Regions from separate parts of the Arthrobacter sp. Hor0625 genome, predicted to be linked through region 1. Evidence: riboswitches for the same ligand, from Rfam matches in the RefSeq annotation. Region 1 holds a riboswitch; each other region holds the start of a gene.

Region 1 (6,934 bases):
GCCGGCGCCGAGGGTGCCGCGCCCGACAGCCCCGCCGCCGTCGAAGCCCCCGCCGCGGAAGCCAAGGCCCCTGCCCGCCGAACCCGGTCGCGGAAAAAGGTCGAGACGGACGTCCAGGACGCTGTCGCCGAAGCCGCCGCCGACACGACGGCCGCCGCCGTCGAAGCCCCCGCAGAAACTCCGGCCGTCGAGGCCCCCGAAAAGCCGGTCCGGCGCCGGGCTTCCCGGGCCAAGGTCGCCCCGGTCGCAGCCGCCCCGGATGAAGCAGCAGCAGAGCCCGCCGTAGCAGCGCAGGACATAGCGGTGCAGGAAGCAGGGACGGCAGCAGCGCCCGAGACGGCCGCCCCCGCACCGGAGGCGAAAGCCCCCGCACCGGAGGCGGAAGCCCCCGCAGCGGCCCCGGCCACCCAGGCCGCCGAAACCCCGGCCCCGGAGGCGGAGCCGGACACGCAGACCGCCGGGGCGCCGTCGCCCTTCCTGGCCCCGGGCGCCGTCACCTCGATGATTTTCCAGGCCCCCGACCTGAGCGCGGTGGTCCGCCCGGCCGCTGCGGCAGCCCCCGCGGCCGCCGAGGAGACGGACGAAGAAGAAGATGAGGACGGCGAGGACTCCGGCAGCCGCCGGCGCCGCCGCAGCCGCGGCCGCCGTGGGCGCAGCCGCACCGCCGGCGAGGCCGAGACCGAAGGCGACATTGAGGGCGAAGGCGATGATTCCGAGGCCACGCTCGAAGACGGCGTCACCTCCCGCCGCCGCCGCCGGCGCCGCCGCGGTGACCAGGACCTGGAACTGACCGGGGGCAACGACGACGACCCGCCCAACACGGTGACCCGCGTGCGGGCCCCGCGGACGGTCAGCGAAGTCCCGGCCAGCAACCGAGTCACCTCCGTCAAGGGCTCCACCCGGCTGGAAGCCAAGAAGCAGCGGCGCCGCGAGTCCCGGGACACCGGCCGCCGCCGTACCGTGATCACCGAGGCCGAGTTCCTGGCCCGCCGCGAATCCGTGGACCGCCAGATGATCGTGCGCCAGCGCGACGACAGAATCCAGATCGGTGTCCTCGAAGACGGCGTCCTGGCCGAGCACTTCGTGTCCAACACGCAGCAGGATTCCCTGATCGGCAACGTCTACGTGGGCAAGGTCCAGAACGTGCTGCCGTCCATGGAGGCAGCCTTCGTCGACATCGGACGCGGCCGCAACGCCGTGCTGTACGCCGGCGAAGTGAACTGGGATTCCGTCAACCTCGAGGGCAAGCAGCGCCGGATCGAAAACGCGCTCAAGTCCGGCGACTCCGTGCTGGTCCAGGTCACCAAGGACCCGATCGGCCACAAGGGCGCCCGACTGACCAGCCAGATTTCCCTGCCCGGCCGGTACCTGGTCTACGTGCCCGGCGGCTCCATGACCGGCATCTCCCGCAAGCTGCCCGACGTCGAACGCAACCGGCTCAAGCGGATCCTCAAGGACCGCCTCCCGGAGGATGCCGGCGTCATTGTCCGCACCGCTGCCGAAGGCGCTTCGGAAGAGGAGCTGACCCACGACATCAACCGGCTGCGGGCGCAATGGGAGGGAATCGAAGCCCAGTCCGCGTCGAGCAAGGTCCTCGCCCCGGAGCTGCTCTACGGCGAACCGGACCTGACCATCAAGGTGGTCCGGGATGTCTTCAACGAGGACTTCTCCAAGCTGATCGTCTCCGGCGAGGAGGCATGGGACACCATCGAGGCCTACGTCACCTACGTCGCCCCGGACCTGGTGGGCCGGCTCGAGAAGTGGACCAAGGACACGGACATCTTCGCTGCCTGGCGCATCGACGAGCAGATCCACAAGGCCCTGGACCGCAAGGTCTTCCTGCCCTCCGGCGGCTCGCTCGTGATTGACCGCACCGAGGCCATGACCGTCGTCGACGTCAACACCGGCAAGTTCACCGGCAGCGGCGGAAACCTTGAGGAAACGGTCACCAAGAACAACCTCGAAGCCGCCGAGGAAGTCGTCCGGCAGCTGCGGCTGCGCGACATCGGCGGCATTATCGTGATCGACTTCATCGACATGGTGCTCGAATCCAACCGCGACCTCGTGCTGCGCCGCCTGGTCGAATGCCTGGGCCGGGACCGGACCAAGCACCAGGTCGCCGAGGTGACCTCGCTCGGACTCGTGCAGATGACCCGCAAGCGGATGGGCACCGGCCTGCTGGAAGTCTTCGGCGAACAGTGCGAAGCCTGCGCCGGCCGGGGCGTCGTTACCCACGACGAGCCGGTGGAACACCGCCGCGCCAACACCGTCGCCGCCGAACACCACGTGCCGCGCACCGAGCACCAGCCGGCCGGCCGCAGTGAGCGCAAGCGCCGTCGGGGCAAGGGCGGCCAGGGCAGCGAGGCCGGGGCTCCCACGCCCGCAGCTGCGCACGCCGAACCGGATGAGGCGGAGCGCCACGCCAAGGCGGAGGCGACCCGTGCGGCGCTGGCCAACATCGCCGCCGCAGCGCACGCCGCGCACCTGCACGACGGCGAGGCAACGGCAGCGCCCGACGCCGAAACGCGGCAGGCGGCGCTCGACGCCGCCGTGGAGCTCGCCTCCACCGAGGAAGCGGCCGGCCGGCCGGCCGCGGTCCTGACCTTCGGCGGGGAGCAGGTAGCCCTGCCCTTCGTCGAGCACGCCCAGGAAAGCACGCAGCCTGCGCTGACCCTGGACCTGTTGACCGAAGCCTTCGCCAACCTGGGCGACGCCGAAACCGGCAAGCCCGCCGGGGCGGCTCCCGTCCAGGCGCAGGCTCCCGCCGCCGAGGCTGCCCCCACCCGGGCCGCCGAAGCCACGCCGGACGAGGAATCTGCGGCTGCACCGGCCGCCGCACCGTCCCGTGCCACCCGCGGCCGGGGCAGGGCCCGGGTCGCCCGGATCCAGCCGCCGAGCGTGCGTGCCCGCGAGGAGCAGGCAGCCGGCCAGGAACCGGTCCGGCAGGACCAGTCCAGGCAGGACCAGTCCCGGCAGGAGCGGGGACAGGCGCCGTCGCGTCAGGACCGCGGCCGCCAGGATCGGACGCGGGAACGCGCCCAGGAACCGGCCCGCCAGGACCGCGGCCGCCAGGACCGGACGCAGGAACGCGCCCAGGAACCGGCCCGCCAGGAACGCGCCCAGGCGCCGGCCCAGCAGGCGCCGGTCCGGCAGGCTCCGGCCCAGCCGTCCGTGGCGGCTGCGGACACCACCGCCCCGCGCCGGGTGCGCCGTAACCGCAGCGCCAGCCGCGCGCAGGGTGCCGCCAACGAAACCTCCGTGCAGCAGCGCGAAGCCACCCCGTCGGCTGCGGCCGGCTCGGTGCACGAGGCCAAGGCGCCGGAACCGAGCCAGGCAGCAGCCAAGCCGGCCGCCAGCGAACCCCTCATCCTCGGCGTCGGCGTCCCCGCCTCGGAACTGTAGGCGACCGGAAGCAGCAGGCACGAACCACCGCGGGCCCCGCCCGGATCCGACGCATGTCGTTGGATCCGGGCGGGGCCCGCTGGTTCGTTAACAGCGCTGTTCCGCCGGGCACACGGACCCGCCGCGGGACGCGGGATATCGGCCGGCGACGCGCGCTAGGCTGGGTGGACTGACACGGGGTGCCGCGCATCGAGCCGGCTGAGATTCAGACCCGTTGAACCTGTCCGGTTAGCACCGGCGAAGGGATGTCCAGATGACTGTATCCACCGCGCCCACTTCCACCCTGACCTCCGCCTTTCCAACCCCCGCACCGGCGGACCGGCGGGGAGGCGCCGCCACCGAAGCGCCGCAGGCCCGGCGGATCCCGAGGGTCCTGGCCATCGCCGGCTCCGATCCTTCCGGCGGCGCCGGCATCCAGGCGGACCTGAAGAGCATCGCCGCGCACGGCGGCTACGGAATGGCCGCCATAACCGCGCTGACCGCCCAGAACACCCGCGGCGTGCGCGCGGTGCACGTCCCGCCGGCGTCGTTCCTGACCTCCCAACTGGCGGCCATCAGCGAGGACATCACCATCGACGCCGTCAAGATCGGCATGCTGGGCGACGCCGCCGTGATCGAGGCCGTGCGCGGCTGGCTGGAGAAGGCCCGGCCCGCCGTCGTGGTCCTGGATCCGGTGATGGTGGCGACCAGCGGCGACCGGCTGCTGCAGGAATCGGCGGAAGCCGCCCTCCGCGCGCTGCTTCCCCTGGCGGACCTGATCACCCCCAACCTGGCCGAACTGGGCATGCTGCTCGGCGAACCGGCGGCCAGTGACTGGGCCGGTGCGCTGCAGCAGGGCAAACGGCTCGCAGCCGCCGCCGGGACGACGGTGCTGGTCAAGGGTGGCCACCTGGCGGGCAGCGCCGGGACCGACGACGGCGGTTGCCCGGATGCGCTGATCAACACCGGGGGAGTGCTTGGCCGGGAACAGGTGGTGGTGGAAGGCGAGCGGATCGCCACCGGGAACAGCCACGGCACGGGCTGCTCGCTGTCCTCGGCCCTCGCCACGGTGCAGGCCCGGACGGGCAACTGGGAGGCCGCACTGCGGGAGGTCAAACCCTGGCTGCTGGGAGCACTTCGGGAGGCCGGGCAACTGCAGGTCGGGGGCGGCAACGGACCCGTCCACCACTTCCACCACCTGCACCCCGCGTCCGGCGGGGACGGGGACGGGGGCCCGGAGGCCGCCGAGGGCGGCTTCGCGGCGGCGCTCGACCGGCACGCGGCCGACAGCCTGGCGGCCATCTACGGCCTCGACTTCATCCGGGGTCTTGCGGACGGGACCCTGCCCGAGCGCGAATTCACCTATTACCTCGGCCAGGACGCCCTGTACCTCAACGGCTACTCCCGGGTGCTGTCCCGTGCCGCCGCCCTTGCCCCCACCGAGGACGAGCAACTGTTCTGGGGGCGCTCGGCCCAGCAGTGCCTCGAGGTCGAATCCGAGCTGCACCGGACATGGCTGGCCGGCCGCGCCGCGGCAACGGCCGAACCGGGACCGGTCACCAAGGCCTACGTGGACCACCTGCACGCGGCCTCACTCGCCGGCAGCTACGCGGTACTGCTCGCGGCGGTGCTGCCGTGCTTCTGGCTGTACGCCGAAGTGGGAGCCACCCTGCACGAGGCCTTCCGGCGGGACTTCGCCACCGACCCCGGCGCCCATCCCTATGCCGCGTGGCTGCGCACCTACGCCGACGAGGCCTTCGCGGAATCGACGCGGCAGGCCATCCGCTTCACCGACGCGGCAGCCCGGCGGGCGTCGGCGGGGGACCGCATGGCCATGGCCGAAGCCTTCCGCCACTCTTGCCGCTACGAGAGGGAGTTCTTCGACGCGCCGAGGCTGCACGCCTAGGCGCCGCGGGACGTTCCGGCCGGTAAGATAATGGGGCGCGGTTCCGGAAGCTGTTGCGGCAGGACGGCACCGGCCCCTCGACGGGGGCGGTGTGGCGCCTGTCACGCACTCCATGCCGGGCCCGGCCTCGTTTGCGACCGAAGGCAAAATTAGCGTAGTCTAGACCTTCGGTGCTTACGCCAACACTTGGGCTATGTCCTTGAGGAAGTGTCCATCCGCCTACGGGCAGGACGCTTTCACGGAATGGCTCATGGATCCCCCCGGGGAATCCACCGGCGTTGAGGCACAGCGTGAGCCGGACCAGTCCTTGGTCCCAGGTTCCGCACGCAAATCTAGTAATAAACGTCGAGAGAAGTGAGTTCCCCAGTGGTGTACGCGATTGTCCGCGCAGGCGGCCGCCAAGAGAAGGTTTCCGTTGGAGACTTCGTTACCCTGAACCGCGTCCCCGGTGGAGCCGGCAGCACCATTGAGTTGCCCGCACTGCTCCTGGTAGACGGTGACAAGGTCACGTCTGCAGCCAAGGACCTGGCCAAGGTAACGGTTACGGCTGAGATCCTGGAGGACCTGCGTGGTCCCAAGATCGTCATCCAGAAGTTCAAGAACAAGACCGGCTACAAGAAGCGCCAGGGTCACCGTCAGGAACTGACCAAGGTCAAGATCACCGGTATCAAGTAACTAGCGTTACTGTTCAGGTTTTCAGCAGATTCCCCAGAATTTAAAGGCAGGCATTTCAAATGGCACATAAAAAAGGCGCGAGCTCCACTCGCAACGGTCGTGACTCCAACGCCCAGTACCTCGGCGTCAAGCGCTTCGGCGGCCAGGTAGTCTCCGCAGGCGAGATCATCGTCCGCCAGCGCGGCACCCACTTCCACCCGGGCGCCGGCGTCGGCCGCGGCGGCGACGACACCCTGTTCGCCCTGACCCCCGGTGCTGTCGAGTTCGGCACCCGTCGTGGTCGCCGCGTTGTGAACATCGTGGCTGCTGCAGCTGCAGAGTAACAACAAGTTCTAAATCGGTGGGGCGGGCCAGCAGGTCCGCTCCACCGGTGTTTTAACCGCATTACAATCATCTTGGGCCCCCAGGGACCCAAGGAACAGCACTGAGGAGATCCACGTGGCCAGCTTTGTAGACCGGGTAGTACTGCACGTATCCGGCGGTACCGGCGGCCACGGCTGTGTCTCCGTCCACCGCGAGAAGTTCAAGCCGCTCGGCGGGCCCGACGGCGGCAACGGCGGCAACGGCGGCGACGTCATCCTCCGCGTGGATCCCCAGACCACCACCCTGCTCGACTACCACCACGCCCCCCACCGCCACGCCACCAACGGCGGCCCCGGCATGGGCGACTGGCGCGGCGGCAAGAACGGCGAGACCCTGGTCCTGCCCGTGCCCGAAGGCACCGTCGTCAAGAGCAAGGACGGCACCGTCCTGGCCGACATGGTCGGCGAAGGCACCGAGTTCATCGCCGCGGCAGGCGGCCTGGGCGGCCTGGGTAACGCCGCGCTGTCCTCCCAGAAGCGCCGCGCCCCCGGCTTCGCGCTGCTGGGCATTGAAGGCGAATCCAGCGACATCGTCCTGGAGCTGAAGTCCATCGCCGACATCGCCCTGGTCGGCTTCCCCTCCGCGGGCAAGTCCAGCCTGATCGCCGCG
Region 2 (6,934 bases), 1.2 Mb from region 1:
AGGCCGGCTTCGCCGGCGACCCTCTAGCCCACACGAATGCCGAGCAGGAGGAACGTCTCGGGGACTATTTCGTTCCACCGCCGTATTTCCAGAGCGTCCTAGGTGATCCCGCAACGCCGAAGTCCAATGTCGTCTTCGCTCCCCGTGGCGGAGGTAAGACTGCGCAGCGGCTGATGATTGAGCGGGAGGCAGTAGAGCCGGACGCCCGGTACCTGTGTCTCACCTACGACTCGTTCGCGTCGATCGTCGGCCGCGGTGGGGATCTCGCTGCCCACCAGGTGGAGCTATGCCGCATCGTTACGCTGGCGATCCTGTCCCATTTGGAGAACGACAGCGTCGACGCTTTCTTTCTGACCGATCATGACCGCCAGATTGTAAAGGTGGCTGCGCAACAGTTTGTCGGGGTGCTCGGGCTTGGGGAGTACAAGGACGCAGTAGATGCTGTGAAGACCCTCGGTGACAAAGCCGGAGAGTTTTGGAAAAAGTACGGTGGTCCCGTCGCCGCCGGCGTCGCCCTACTTATGAAGAAGGCGGGGCTGGACGATGTGAACATCTCGGTCAGTCTGGAGCAGCAAGCACAAGACTCCAAGGCCGCAAGTAGCTACTATTTCTTGTCGCAGCTGGTCGAGATCGCGAAGAAGCTCGGGTGGGACGCGGTCTACTTCTTGATCGACAAGGTGGATGAAACGCCGAGCACGACCAACAACGCGGAAGCGGCGGGCAAGCTGATTCTTGAACTGGTCACTGATCTGACCACGCTCGAAACCCCGGGCGCCGCATTCAAGTTCTTTTTGTGGGACCAGATGGAGGACTACCTGCGAACCAATGGCCTTCGAGGTGACCGCGTTGAAGTAGTTAATCTGGGCTGGACCGTGGACGAGCTTTCCGAGATGCTCAGCAGGCGACTAGCGGCTTTCTCAAATGGCAAGATCACCTCTTTCAACCAGCTCGTGGACAACGAAGCACCACTGGATGCTCACAAGGTGCTCGTGTACTTAAGTCACGGATCCCCCCGTGACATGATCCGAATGGCCCGATCGATAGTAAAAGAACACACGCGGATGCCGAACGAGGCTGCAGCGATATCCCCGTTCAATCTCGCAAGGGGAATCGTTGAATTTTCGAAAGAGAGCACTCTTGAGAAGTTCGGCCGCTTCCAAAGCGACTTTTCTCGAATCGCGAATTCAAGCTTTACTCTCACCGAGGCGGCGGGTGTTTTCAAAATAAGCACAACCGGAGTCACCAACAAGGTGAACGCATGGATTCCAACCGGGGCGGTGAAGCCGCTTGGCACACGTCCGAATCCAGGGGCTAAACCGTTGAACCTCTATGGCTTCGCGGATCTGAGAATTGTAATCGCATCCAGCTCCGACAGGATCGGCGACGTCCTGGCGACTCATGCCGTTGAATGTGCGAACTGCTTGAACATCATCTATGCCAACGAAGCGGAGTTGGACTGCCCTTACTGTGGTTCAAAGGTAGCCAGAGAAACGGCAAGAAGTCTTCTAGAGGTCTGCACGCTTAGTTCGTCATAGTTATGATGCCGCGATCTGGCCCTAAGGGCCGGACTTCATCTGGGCCCACTTCTCCATGGTCCCGGCGGGCCCCTTCTGGATTCGCTCGTGAGGCTCTGAACGTTGAGGTCTCGCCGCGCACGGACGGGTCCATGCCGATGTGTCTCATAACCTGCCTCGAATCTCTCGGCTTTCGAGACACATTCCGTGTGTGGCGTTTAGGGCACCTTCACCGGTCAAATTGCGGGCGGGTTATACGGGACCCTCTGAGCGTCGGCCCGGCAACGTCGCACGTCAGCACCGACGAGGCCCCTATGCCGATCGCCGGAGGCGGTAACGGAGAAGGACCAGGAAAATTGCAGTGACGATGGCTGCGGCGACTCCGCCCAGAAGATCTGACCAAAAAATGACAGGGAGTTTGGTTATCACGAACAGAAGTTGGGACAGTGCGCTCAAGCCGGCAATCCCAGCGCCCGCGACCAATAGCCTCGTCTTGCGATCCATGTGTTCCCCCAAGTTGTGGGCTGTTCGGCAGCCCGTTCGGAGTCAGCATAGCTAACGTCCATCTCACCCAAGCCGGGGATTGGAGCCCGTAAGCGGATCCGCAGGTCACCGGCCGCTCCGCGCGTGCCCTGCCGGGTGTAAACTGGGCCAGCCCACAACGGGCGATTTGATACGACAGGGGAGCGCCGCCGTCGGGCACCGGAAACAGTCCGGGGAACCGCGGGTGGGCGCTGAGAGTGCGGACAGCCGCAGACCCTCGAACCTGATCCGGTTAGTACCGGCGCAAGGGAGTCGAGTTCTCAGGGTGCCCGGCGCCCGTGGCGGAAGCCGCGGCGACGCCGGAAGCCCTCCCCTCCTGTACCTCAGGAGGATGGCATGACTGATATTTCTGCACAGCAGACACTCACCACCGGCAGGACCCACTGGCGTGTGGTCGATATTGTGGTGGCCGCGCTGATCGCCGTGGCCGGCGGCGTGATCTTCTGGGCCTGGTCCCAGGGCTCGAACCTGGTGTCCGTGCCGCTCAACGCGGTCTACCCCCCGCTGACCGGCCTGTACGCCGGCGGCTGGATGATCCCGGCGGCGCTGGGCATGCTCATCATCCGCAAACCCGGCGCGGCACTGTTCTGCGAGACCGTTGCCGCCACGGGCGAGCTGATCATGGGGTCGCAGTACGGCGCCTCGGTGCTCTTCTCCGGCTTCGTCCAGGGACTCGGAGCCGAGCTGGTGTTCGCGGCCTTCCTGTACAAGCGGTTCAACCTGCCGGTGTCGCTGCTGGCCGGCGCCGGCGCCGGGCTGTTCTGCGCCCTGAACGACTCCTTCCTGCCGTGGGGCTGGAACATCGCCTACGAGACCGGGGACAAGCTGGCCTACATCATCTTCTGCGCCATCTCCGGCGCCGTGATCGCCGGCGGCCTGTCCTGGCTGGCCACCCGCGGCCTGGCCAAGACCGGGGTGCTGGCCTCCTTCGCGTCGCGCAAAGCGGCGTCGGAACCGGTATTCTCCTAACCCCCGCGCACGGATGACAACACCTGAGGTCTGGCCCGCGGCGGTCAGTGCCCGCGGCTGGGGCTGGCGGCACGCCGGCCGGTCCCGGCCCGCGGTGAGCGGCCTGGACCTGGAGATCAGCCCCGGCGAGCGGGTCCTGCTGCTGGGCCTCTCCGGCGCGGGCAAATCCACCCTGCTGCACGCCCTGGCCGGCGTGCTCGGGGACAGCGGTGCTCCGGGGGTGGGGGACGCCGCCGACGCCGATGAGACCGGCGCGCTGCTGATCGACGGCGCCGCGCCCCGGGCGCAGCGCGGCCGGGCAGGCCTGATGCAACAGGACCCGGAAACCCAGGTGGTGCTCTCCCGGCTGGGCGACGACGTCGCGTTCGGCGCCGAAAACCTCGCGGTCCCCCCGGCGGAGATCTGGCGCCGGGTCGCGGAGGCGCTGGACGACGTCGGCCTGGCGGGCCTGCCGCTGGAACACCCGACGTCGGCGCTCTCCGGCGGGCAGAAGCAGCGGCTGGCGCTCGCCGGGATCCTGGCGATGCGGCCCGGGCTGCTGCTGCTGGACGAGCCCACCGCCAACCTTGACCCGGCCGGGGTCCTGGAGGTGCGCGACGCCGTCGGGCGCTGCCTGGACAAGACCGGGGCGACGCTGGTGGTGGTCGAGCACCGGGTGGCCGTCTGGAAGGACTTGGTCGACCGCATCGTGGTGCTGCAGCCCGGGTCCGCCACCGAGTCCGCGGTGCTGCTGGACGGTCCGCCGGACCGGGTCCTGGAGCAGGCGCGGGACATGCTCATCGCGGCCGGCGTCTGGGTGCCCGGCCACGTCCCGGCGACGCGGGCACGTGCCGCCGGGGGCGCCCCGGGGGCTGCCACGGCCGGCGGGCTGCTGCTCGCCGCGGAAAAACTCGCCGTCTCCCGCGAACGCCCCCGCCGGGCCGGCCTGCTCAAGGGGTTCGGCAAGGTCCCGCCGGTCCCGGTGCAGGCCGGGATTACCGCCCAGGTCCGGGCTGGCGAGGCGCTGACAATTACCGGGCCCAACGGTTCCGGCAAGTCGACGTTTGCCCTGACCCTGGCGGGCCTGCTGCCCCCGGCCGCCGGAACCGTGTCCGCCACGACCGACCTGAGCAAGGGCGCGGGCATCGACCCGCACACCTGGAAGGCCCAGCAGCTGATCGCCCGGATCGGCACGGTCTTCCAGGAACCGGAACACCAGTTCGTCACCGGGCGGGTGCTGGATGAACTGATGTTCGGCCCCCGCCAGCTCGGCCGCGGCGAGGAGCGCGTGGACGAACTGCTGGAGCGGCTGCGGCTGCGCGAACTGGTGGACGCAAACCCCTACACCCTCTCCGGCGGCGAAAAACGCCGGCTCTCCGTTGCCACCGTACTGGCCGCGCATCCGCAGGTGCTGGTCCTGGACGAGCCGACCTTCGGCCAGGACGCCAACACCTGGGCGGAGCTCGCCTCGTTCCTCTCGGAACTGCTCGACGCCGGGACCGCCGTCGTTTCGGTGACCCACGACGCGGAATTCAGCCAGGTCCTGGGCGGCCACGAGCTGCGGCTGGGCGCCCCGCAGCCGGAGCTGCCGGGCCGGACGAGTCCGGGGGTGGCGGCGCCATGAGGCAGGCCCTGACCCTGGGCGGAAACCGGGCGTTGCTCACCCGCGCCAATCCGCTCGCCAAGTTCACCGGCGTCGTGCTGATCACCATCGCGCTGGCGCTGTCCATCGACTGGGTGTCCGCCTCCGTGGCGCTGGCCTTCGAACTGCTGCTGTTCCCGCTCGCCGGCCTGACCCTCGCCCTGCTCTGGCAGCGCGGCTGGCCGCTGATCCTCGCCGCGGCCGTCGGCGGCTGGAGCACCGCGATCCTGGCCCCGGACCGCGGAGGGATCCTGCTCGACGCCGGCATCTGGTCCATCAGCGAGGGCTCGTTGCAGCTCGGGCTGGGGTTCCTGCTGCGCGGCCTGGCGATCGCGCTGCCCGCCGTGCTCCTGATGAGCTGCACCGACCCGACCGACCTGGCCGATGCCCTCGCCCAGCAGGCGAAACTGCCGCACCGTTTCGTCCTCGGCACCCTCGCGGCCATGCGCCTGGTGGGGCTGATGGCCGAGGAATGGCAGACCATCGGCATGGCGCGGCGGGCCCGTGGCGTCGGCTCGCACGGCAACCCGGTGCAGCGGCTGAAGGCCACCCTGGGACAAAGCTTCGGGCTCCTGGTCCAGGCCGTCCGCCGGGCCTCCCGGCTGGCCGTGACCATGGAGGCGCGCGGCTTCGGCGGTGCGCGGCGCACCTGGGCGCGGCAGGCCACGTTCAGCCGGCTCGATGCCTGGGTGCTCCTGGGCGGGGTCCTCATCCCGGCCGCCGCCGTGGCCGCCGCGCTCGGCGCCGGAACGTGGAATATGGTGTTCCTCGGCCAGCAGTAACCGCCGGTCCGCGGGACCGCTCCGGCCGCCGGCCGGCTGTCGGTGCGCACAAAATATCGCACCAGACGGATATTCTGTGAGCTTGACTGCATCTTGACGGCTTCTGCCGGGCCACGTAGCTCATCCGTGATATTGATGGAGGTATGACTCAACAGACTGCTGAATACGTTGGCGCCGTCCTGCGGGACGCCCGCGGCGAAAAGGGCTGGACCCAGGGCCGGCTCGCCGCGGAACTGGGCACCAGCCAAAGCGCCATCGCCCGGATGGAACAGGGCAAGCAGAACCTGAGCCTGAAAATGATCCAGCGGCTCGAAACCATCTTCGGCCGGGCCATCGTCAAAGTTGGCCGTCCGCAGATGACGCACCTGCGCGTAGAGGGCGGACGCACCCTCTCCGGTGCGGTGGACGTGAACAGCAGCAAGAACGCCGGCGTCGCCCTGCTCTGCGCCAGCCTGATCAACCGCGGCACCACGGTGCTGCGCCGGCTGGCCCGGATCGAAGAGGTCAACCGGATCGTCGAGGTGCTGACCAGCATCGGCGTCGAATGCACCTGGCTGAACGCCAACGACCTGCAGATCCGCCGCCCGGCCGTGCTGGACCTCGACTCGATGGACGTCGAGGCCGCCCGCCGCACCCGCAGCGTGATCATGCTGCTGGGCCCGCTGCTCGATGAGTCCGCCGAATACCGCCTGCCCTACGCGGGCGGCTGCGACCTCGGCACCCGGACCGTCGAACCGCACATGCAGGCGCTGCGCCAGTTCGGGCTCAGCGTGGAGGCAAAGTCCGGCTTCTACAGCGTGCAGGCCCCGCCCGCGGACGGCCACGACCGGTCCTTCGTGCTGAGCGAACGCGGGGACACGGTGACCGAAAACGCGATCATGGCTGCCGCCCACCGCCGCGGCACCACCATCATCCGCAACGCCAGCCCCAACTACATGGTCCAGGACCTGTGCTTCTACCTCCAGATGCTAGGCGTGGACATCGAGGGGGTCGGCACCACGACGCTGAAAATCGTCGGGCGCCCGTCGGTCGACGTCGAGATCGAGTACTTCCCGTCCGAGGACCCGATCGAGGCGATGAGCCTGATCACCGCCGGGATCGTCACCAACTCCGAGGTGACCATCCGCCGGGTCCCGATCGAGTTCATGGAGATCGAACTGGCGACGCTGGAACAGATGGGCCAGCGGCTGGAGGTCTCCGCGGAGTACGTGGCCCGCAACGGCCGCACCCGGCTGGTGGACGTCACCACCCGGCCCTCGGAGCTGCGGGCGCCGGAGGACAAGATCCACCCCATGCCGTTCCCCGGCCTGAACATCGACAACCTGCCGTTCTTCGCGGTCATCGCCGCCAACGCCCAGGGCCAGACGATGATCCATGACTGGGTCTACGAGAACCGGGCGATCTACCTGACGGAACTGAACAAGCTCGGCGCCCAGGTGCAGCTGCTCGATCCGCACCGGATCTACGTCAACGGACCCACCCGGTGGCGCGCCGCCGAGGTCGGC
Region 3 (6,934 bases), 470 kb from region 1:
GAACGCCGCCCCCATCAGTGCCGGATCCTGGGCCCGGGTCACCGCGGTGGCGAGCAGCACCGCGTCACAGCCGAGTTCCATGGCGAGTGCCGCGTCGGAGGCGGTGCCGATGCCGGCGTCGAGCACCACGGGCACCGACGCCCGCGCGACGATCAGTTCGATGTTGTGCGGGTTCAGGATGCCCAGTCCGGTGCCGATCGGGGCGCCGAGCGGCATTACGGCGGTGGCGCCGAGGTTTTCCAGCCGGAGGGCCAGCACCGGGTCGTCGTTGGTGTAGGCAAAGACCTTGAAGCCGCGGGCCACCAGCTGGTCGGTGGCCTCCACGAGTTCCAGGGCGTCGGGCAGCAGGGTGTGCTCGTCGGCGATGACCTCCAGTTTCACCCAGTCGGTCTCCAGCGCTTCCCGGGCCAGCTCCGCGGTCAGGACGGCGTCGCGGGCCGTGAAGCAGCCGGCGGTGTTCGGCAGCACCCGGATGCCGTGGTCGGCCAGCAGCTGGAACAGGGATCCGCTCTCGGCCGGGGAGTAGCGCCGCATGGCCACCGTGGTGAGTTCCGTCCCGGACGCCAGCAGCGCCGCGCCCAAGCCCTCCAGGCTCGGCGCACCGCCGGTGCCCATGATCAGCCGCGAGCCCAGTTCGACGCCGTCGATGGTGAGCGGATCCCGTGCCGGCTGCTGTGTGGTGGTGGGGGCAAGTCCTGCCATCGTGGTCATCCTCCCTGTACTGCGGTGACGAGTTCGACGTCGTCACCGTCGGCGAGTGCGGTGCTGTGCCACTGGCTGCGCGGCACGACCTCGGCGTTGCGGGCGACGGCGACGCCGAGCTTCCGGCCGTCGGTGGCGTGGCCGTCCTCGGCCAGGGTCCGGCCGGTGACGCCGCTGACCAGGGCGCTGACCGTGGCGCCGTCGGCGACGGCGTGCTGCGCTCCGTTGAGCCTGATGTTCATGCTGTCGTCCTGTCGTCGGTGGGGAGGCGGGAATCCTGGTGGTGTGCGGCGAAGCGGTCCGGGCGGAAGCCGGCCCAGCGCGGGTCCGGCTTGCCGTCCAGCAGCTGCCGGCACACCGCGGCGGCCGCCGGGGTGAGCAGGACGCCGTGCCGGAAGAAGCCGGTGGCGATGATCAGCCCGCCGGTCTCGTCCCCGCCGGGACCGGCCACGCGCCCCAGCAGCGGAGCGTTGTCCGGGGTCCCCGGCCGCGCCCGGGCGGTGGCCTCGAGCAGTTCCAGTTCGGCGACGGCGGGAAGCAGCTGCTGGGCGTCGCGCAGCAGCTGGTACACGCCGCCTGCGGACACGGCGCCGGCGTGGGCGGGGGCGTCCTCACGCTGGGTCGCGCCGATGACCACGGTGCCGTCCTCCCGCGGCACGAGGTAGACCGGGACCCCGCGGACCAGTCCCCGCACCGTGCACCGCAGCAGCGGCCGCAGCGCCGGGGGGACGCGGAGCCGGAGGATGTCCCCGTAGACCGGCCGCAGCGGCAGGGAGAGCCCCGGGGGCAGTCCCTGCAGATCCGCGGCTCCCAGGCCGTTGGCCACGATCGTTTCGGTGGCGCGGACCTGGCTGCCGTCCGCCAGGACGGCGCCGGCGACCCGGCCGTTGTCCCAGAAGAGCCCGGCGGCGCGGCGGCGAATGGCGGTGAAGTGGCGGTCCGCGGCCAGCAGGGACGCGGTCCGGGCCAGGAGCCGGCGCGGATCCACCTGGTGGTCGGCGGGAATCTCGAAGGCACAGGAGATCCCGGGGCTGAGCAGCGGCTCGCGTGCGCGTGCTTCGCGCACGCCCAGCGGCTCGACCGCCAGGCCGCAGGCCCGCTGCACCGCCCGCAGGTCGGCGAGCGCGCGGCGGTCCGCCGGGTCGGCGCCGACGGCGAGGGTCGGGGTCGGGAGGTAGCCGGTGCCGGCGGCTTCTCCGGTGCCGGCGGCATCGAGGGCGGAGGCGAACGAGGGCCAGAGCCGGGACGCTTCCAGCATGAGGGCCAGGAGCTCCTCTTCCTGGTAGTGCAGTTCGCTCACCGGGGCGAGCATGCCGGCGGCGGCCCAGCTGGCTCCGGTGCCGGGGGCGTCGTCGATAAGTGCGATGGTGCGGCCCGAACGGCGCGCCTCCCAGGCGATGCCGTGCCCCACCACTCCCCCGCCGATCACGGCGACGTCGTACTGCACAGCCGGTACGGCCGAGGTGTCCATGGATTCCTCCCTACGCCGGTACTAACCGGATCAGGTCAAGCGGTCGGCTCTGACGCCCTCTCAGCCCTGCCGCCCGTGGACGGCTTGTGCGGGCTCCCGCGGTATGCGCCCAGTTTAGAGGAACTAGGCTGGAACCATGAGCCAGGATGTCCACACCACCGCCCGCCTGTACCTGTGCACCGATGCCCGCAAGGACCGCGGTGACTTCGAGGACTTCGTCGACGCCGCCTTCGCCGGCGGGGTGGACATCATCCAGCTGAGGGACAAGTCGCTGGAGGCCGCCGAGGAACTGGAACTGCTGGAGGTTCTGCACTCCGTGGCCCAGCGCCACGGCCGGCTCTGGGCGGTCAACGACCGTGCGGACCTGGCGTCGCTGGCCGGGGCCCCGGTCTTCCACATTGGGCAGAAGGACATCCCCTTCGGCGCCGCCCGGGACTTCCTGGGCAAGTCCACCGTCATCGGGATGTCCACCCATACGCCGGAGCAGGTCGACGCGGCGATCGCCGCCGCCCCGGGCCGGAGCGGGCTGGACTATTTCTGTGTCGGACCGGTCTGGGCCACGCCCACCAAGCCGGGCAGGGCCGCCGTCGGCCTGGACCTAGTGCGGTACGCCGCCGACGCGATCGGCCGCGCCGAGGCCGCCGACGCCGGCAGGGTCGCCGGGGTGGTCCCCTGGTTCGCGATCGGCGGCATCGACCTGGGCAATGTTGAACAGGTCGTCGACGCCGGTGCGCGCCGGATCGTGGTCGTCCGGGCCATTACCGAGGCTGACGATCCGGCCGGCGCGGCTGCCGCGCTGCTCGCGGCACTGGACGCCGCGGCGCCCGGGCACTGACCGGCTTGGCCGGCGGAACTATCCGGCGAGCCCCAGTTCGGACATCCGGCGGGCGTGGGCGGCGGCCAGCTCGGCGGCGATCCCGGCGGACAGGGCGTGTCCGGGCCCGGTGGTCTGCCCCGGCCGGTCCGCGGCGGCCCCCTCAGCAGCCGCGGGCGGCAGGGCCGCGGCGTCCGCCATGCCGGTGAGGCCGGCGAGGAAGGCGTGTTCGGTACTGATCCGCTGCGCCTGGGTGAGGGCCTCTCCCAGCAGCCGCCGCGCCCACAGCGCCACCCGCGAGGCCAGGCGGGGATCGTCCGCGAGCGCGGCCTTCAGCCGGTCCCGCAGCACCGCCGTCGCGTCGCCCGGGGCCTGGACCTGCTCGATCAGCCCGGCGGTGTCAGCGTCGACGTAGCCGGAAACGGCCCGGCAAAAGTCGGCGGAGACGGTGTCGATCACGTAGGCCTTCATCAGCGACTCGTACCAGTCGGCGGGCCGGGTGCGCTCGTGGAAGTGGTCCACCGATGGCTGGAACGGCAGCATGGCGTCCTCCGGGTCGACGCCCATACCGGCGAGTTTGGCGCACACCAGTTCAAAGTGCCCGAACTCGACCACGGCCAGCCGGCCCAGCACGGCGCGGTCCTTCAGGGTCGGCGAATAGCGGGCGTCCGAGGAGAGCCGCTCGAAGGCCGACAGCTCCCCGTAGGCCATCGCGCCGAGCAGGTCGCGGAGGAAGCGGTGGTGGCGTGCAGGTCCGTCCGGGGAGGTGCTCATCCTTCAACATTAGCGGCGGAAATCGGGCTAACCTGATTCCGTGTCTCATCATCGCCTGACCCCTAACGTCCGCCGCCAGCAGAACCAGCTCGCCCAGGCCCTTAACGCGCTGCGAACCACGCTGGAACTGCCGGGCGAGTTCCCCGAGGACGCGCTCCGGGACGCGGAGGCGGCCGTGGCCGGCCATGAACTTCCCGAACTGGACCTGACGCACGTGGAGTTCGTGACCATCGACCCGGCGTCGTCGACCGACCTGGACCAGGCGTTGTTCATTGACCGCGCCGGCGACGGGTACCGGGTGCTGTACGCCATCGCCGACGTCCCGTCCTTCGTGGCTCCCGGCGGAGCGCTCGACGCCGAAACCCGGCGCCGCGGGCAGACCTTCTACACCCCGGACGGCCGTATCCCGCTGCACCCCGAGGTCATCAGCGAGGCGGCCGGCAGCCTGCTGGAAGGCCAGCTGTGCGCGGCCTTCGTCTGGGAGTTCGACCTGGACGCCGCCGCCGAGGTCTCCGCCGTCCAGGTACGCCGGGCCCGGGTCCGGAGCCGGGCCAAGCTCAGCTACCACGGGGTTCAGGCCGCGCTCGACGGCGGCACCGCGGACCCGGTGCTGCAACTGCTGCGCGAGGTCGGCGGCAAGCGCGTGGAACTGGAGCGGTTGCGGGGCGGGGCGAGCCTGAACATGCCCGATCAGGAGATCGAACAGCTGCCCGACGGCGGTTACCGGATCGTCGCCGAGCCGCCGCTGCCGGTGGAGGACTGGAATGCGCAGATTTCCCTGATGACGGGCATGGCCGCGGCGGAGCTCATGCTCCAGGGCAAGGTAGGGATCCTGCGCACCATGCCCGCCCCGGATGAAAACTCCCTGCGGCATTTCCGTCGCCAGACCGGCGCACTGGGCAAGCCGTGGGACGGCCGGATCAGCTACGGCGAATACCTCCGCACGCTCGACCCCACGGATCCGCGCCAGCTTGCGATCCTGCACTCCGCCGGGATGCTCTTCCGCGGTGCCGGTTACACCCACTTCGACGGCGACGTGCCCGAGGACGCCATCCAGGCCGCCATCGGCGCGGCCTACGCACACTCCACCGCCCCGCTTCGGCGACTGATCGACCGCTTCGTCCTGGTGATCTGCGAGGCCCTCTCCACCGGTGCCGAAGTCCCCGGCTGGGCCCGGGAGGCGCTGCCCTCGCTGCCGGCGATCATGGCCGCCTCGGACCAGCTGGCCGGCAGGCTGGAACGGCTCTCGCTGGACACCGTCGAGGCCGCCCTGCTGGTCAACCACGTCGGCCAGGAGTTCGACGCCGTCGTCATCTCCGGCTCCAAGCCGGCAAAAAACGGCAACGGGAACGGCAACGGCCCCTCCGGCATCGTGCAGATCGCGGAGCCCGCGGTGACGGCCCGCTGCCCCGGCGAGCTGGAGTCCGGCACCCAGGTCCGGGTGCGGGTGGTGTCCTCCGATATCGCCACCCGTGAGGTCCGGCTGGAGCTCGTCGGCTGACCGCCGCAGGACGGCGCTGCCCCGCCGTGCCGGGCGCCGTACCGGGTTGCGGACCGCAAGCCGGTAGACTGGGTGGGTAGTAATGGATGCCCGGTCGTTGATTTCCAAGTATTTTCGAATCAACAAGCCCGCCCCTACGCGATCTTGAGACAGACCCGCTGGTCCCAGTGCCAGCAATTAGATAGCCCGCGATCGGCTTCCACTGGACATGCTTGCGCCCCCGAGCGTGCTCCGGACCGGACCTCCGGGACGTTCCGTTGAGCAGGCAGCGCAGCCCAAATGAATAAGGAAACTCCCACGTGAGTGAATTGCACACGCACCAGCTTCTGACTGACGAATCCGGCACGGAATCGCTTGAGCCGGAAGAGACCATCATCTCGGACGAAACCCCGCACGAAATCGCGGAAAAGTCCTTCGCCGACTACAACGTCCGCGCCGACATCGTCGAGTCCCTGGCCGACGCCGGGATCACCCACCCCTTCCCGATCCAGGCCATGACGCTGCCGGTCGCCCTCGGCGGCCACGACATCATCGGCCAGGCCAAGACGGGCACCGGCAAGACCCTCGGCTTCGGCATCCCGGCGCTGCAGCGCGTCGTCGGCCGCGACGACGCAGGCTTCGAGTCGCTGCCGTCCCCGGGCGCCCCGCAGGCCCTCGTAATCGTCCCGACCCGCGAGCTCGCCGTCCAGGTGGCCGGCGACCTGCAGAACGCGGCGAAGAAGCGCAACGCGCGTATCGCCACGATCTACGGCGGCCGCGCCTACGAGCCGCAGATCGAAGCGCTGCAGCAGGGCGTCGAGATCGTCGTCGGCACACCCGGCCGCCTGATCGACCTGTACAAGCAGAAGCACCTGGTCCTGAAGAACGTCAAGATGGTCATCCTCGACGAGGCCGACGAGATGCTGGACCTGGGCTTCCTGCCCGACGTCGAGACCCTGATTGCCGGCACCCCCGCCGTGCGCCAGACGCTGCTGTTCTCGGCCACCATGCCCGGCCCGGTCATCGCCATGGCCCGCCGCTACATGAGCCAGCCCACCCACATCCGCGCCGCGGACCCCGAGGACGAGGGCCTGACCAAGCGCGACATCCGCCAGCTCATCTACCGTGCGCACAGCATGGACAAGGTCGAGGTGGTCGCGCGCATCCTGCAGGCCCGCGGACGCGGCCGCACCATCATCTTCACCAAGACCAAGCGCACCGCCGCGAAGGTCGCGGAGGAACTCGTGGACCGCGGGTTCGCCGCGGCCGCCATCCACGGCGACCTGGGCCAGGGCGCCCGGGAGCAGGCGCTGCGCGCCTTCCGGAACAACAAGGTGGACGTCCTCGTGGCCACCGACGTGGCGGCCCGCGGCATCGACGTCGACGACGTCACGCACGTGATCAATTACCAGTGCGTCGAAGACGAGAAGATCTACCTGCACCGGGTGGGCCGTACCGGCCGCGCGGGCAACAAGGGCACGGCCGTGACGTTCGTCGACTGGGATGACATGCCGCGCTGGGGCCTGATCAACAAGGCCCTGGGCCTGAGTGTTCCGGAGCCGGTGGAAACCTATTCCTCGTCCCCGCACCTGTACGCGGACCTGGACATTCCGGAAGGAACCAAGGGCCGCCTGCCCCGCGACAAGCGGGTTCTCGCCGGTGTGGACGCCGAGGAGCTTGAGGACCTGGGCGA

Evidence for each region. Region 1 has a riboswitch for thiamine pyrophosphate ahead of ACTWLI_RS12730 (bifunctional hydroxymethylpyrimidine kinase/phosphomethylpyrimidine kinase). Riboswitches for the same ligand answer to the same signal wherever they lie in the genome.
Region 2: linked by a shared signal. The riboswitch ahead of ACTWLI_RS07115 (ECF transporter S component) and the one ahead of ACTWLI_RS12730 (bifunctional hydroxymethylpyrimidine kinase/phosphomethylpyrimidine kinase) in region 1 are both predicted to bind thiamine pyrophosphate.
Region 3: linked by a shared signal. The riboswitch ahead of thiO (glycine oxidase ThiO) and the one ahead of ACTWLI_RS12730 (bifunctional hydroxymethylpyrimidine kinase/phosphomethylpyrimidine kinase) in region 1 are both predicted to bind thiamine pyrophosphate.

The regions. Positions count from the first base shown of each region.
Region 1 covers NZ_CP199586.1:2,758,008-2,764,941, forward strand. Annotated here, with positions in the region: gene ACTWLI_RS12725 (Rne/Rng family ribonuclease) at 1-3,402, shown strand, start outside; TPP riboswitch at 3,568-3,665, shown strand; gene ACTWLI_RS12730 (bifunctional hydroxymethylpyrimidine kinase/phosphomethylpyrimidine kinase) at 3,656-5,287, shown strand; gene rplU (50S ribosomal protein L21) at 5,654-5,962, shown strand; gene rpmA (50S ribosomal protein L27) at 6,022-6,285, shown strand; gene obgE (GTPase ObgE) at 6,401-6,934, shown strand, end outside.
Region 2 covers NZ_CP199586.1:1,560,966-1,567,899, forward strand. Annotated here, with positions in the region: gene ACTWLI_RS07110 (P-loop ATPase, Sll1717 family) at 1-1,535, shown strand, start outside; TPP riboswitch at 2,185-2,325, shown strand; gene ACTWLI_RS07115 (ECF transporter S component) at 2,394-3,026, shown strand; gene ACTWLI_RS07120 (ABC transporter ATP-binding protein) at 3,040-4,629, shown strand; gene ACTWLI_RS07125 (energy-coupling factor transporter transmembrane component T family protein) at 4,626-5,429, shown strand; gene ACTWLI_RS07130 (UDP-N-acetylglucosamine 1-carboxyvinyltransferase) at 5,573-6,934, shown strand, end outside.
Region 3 covers NZ_CP199586.1:2,291,263-2,298,196, reverse strand. Annotated here, with positions in the region: gene ACTWLI_RS10655 (thiazole synthase) at 1-702, opposite strand, end outside; gene thiS (sulfur carrier protein ThiS) at 708-944, opposite strand; gene thiO (glycine oxidase ThiO) at 941-2,173, opposite strand; TPP riboswitch at 2,164-2,283, opposite strand; gene thiE (thiamine phosphate synthase) at 2,310-3,008, shown strand; gene ACTWLI_RS10635 (ferritin-like fold-containing protein) at 3,027-3,761, opposite strand; gene ACTWLI_RS10630 (RNB domain-containing ribonuclease) at 3,802-5,262, shown strand; gene ACTWLI_RS10625 (DEAD/DEAH box helicase) at 5,562-6,934, shown strand, end outside.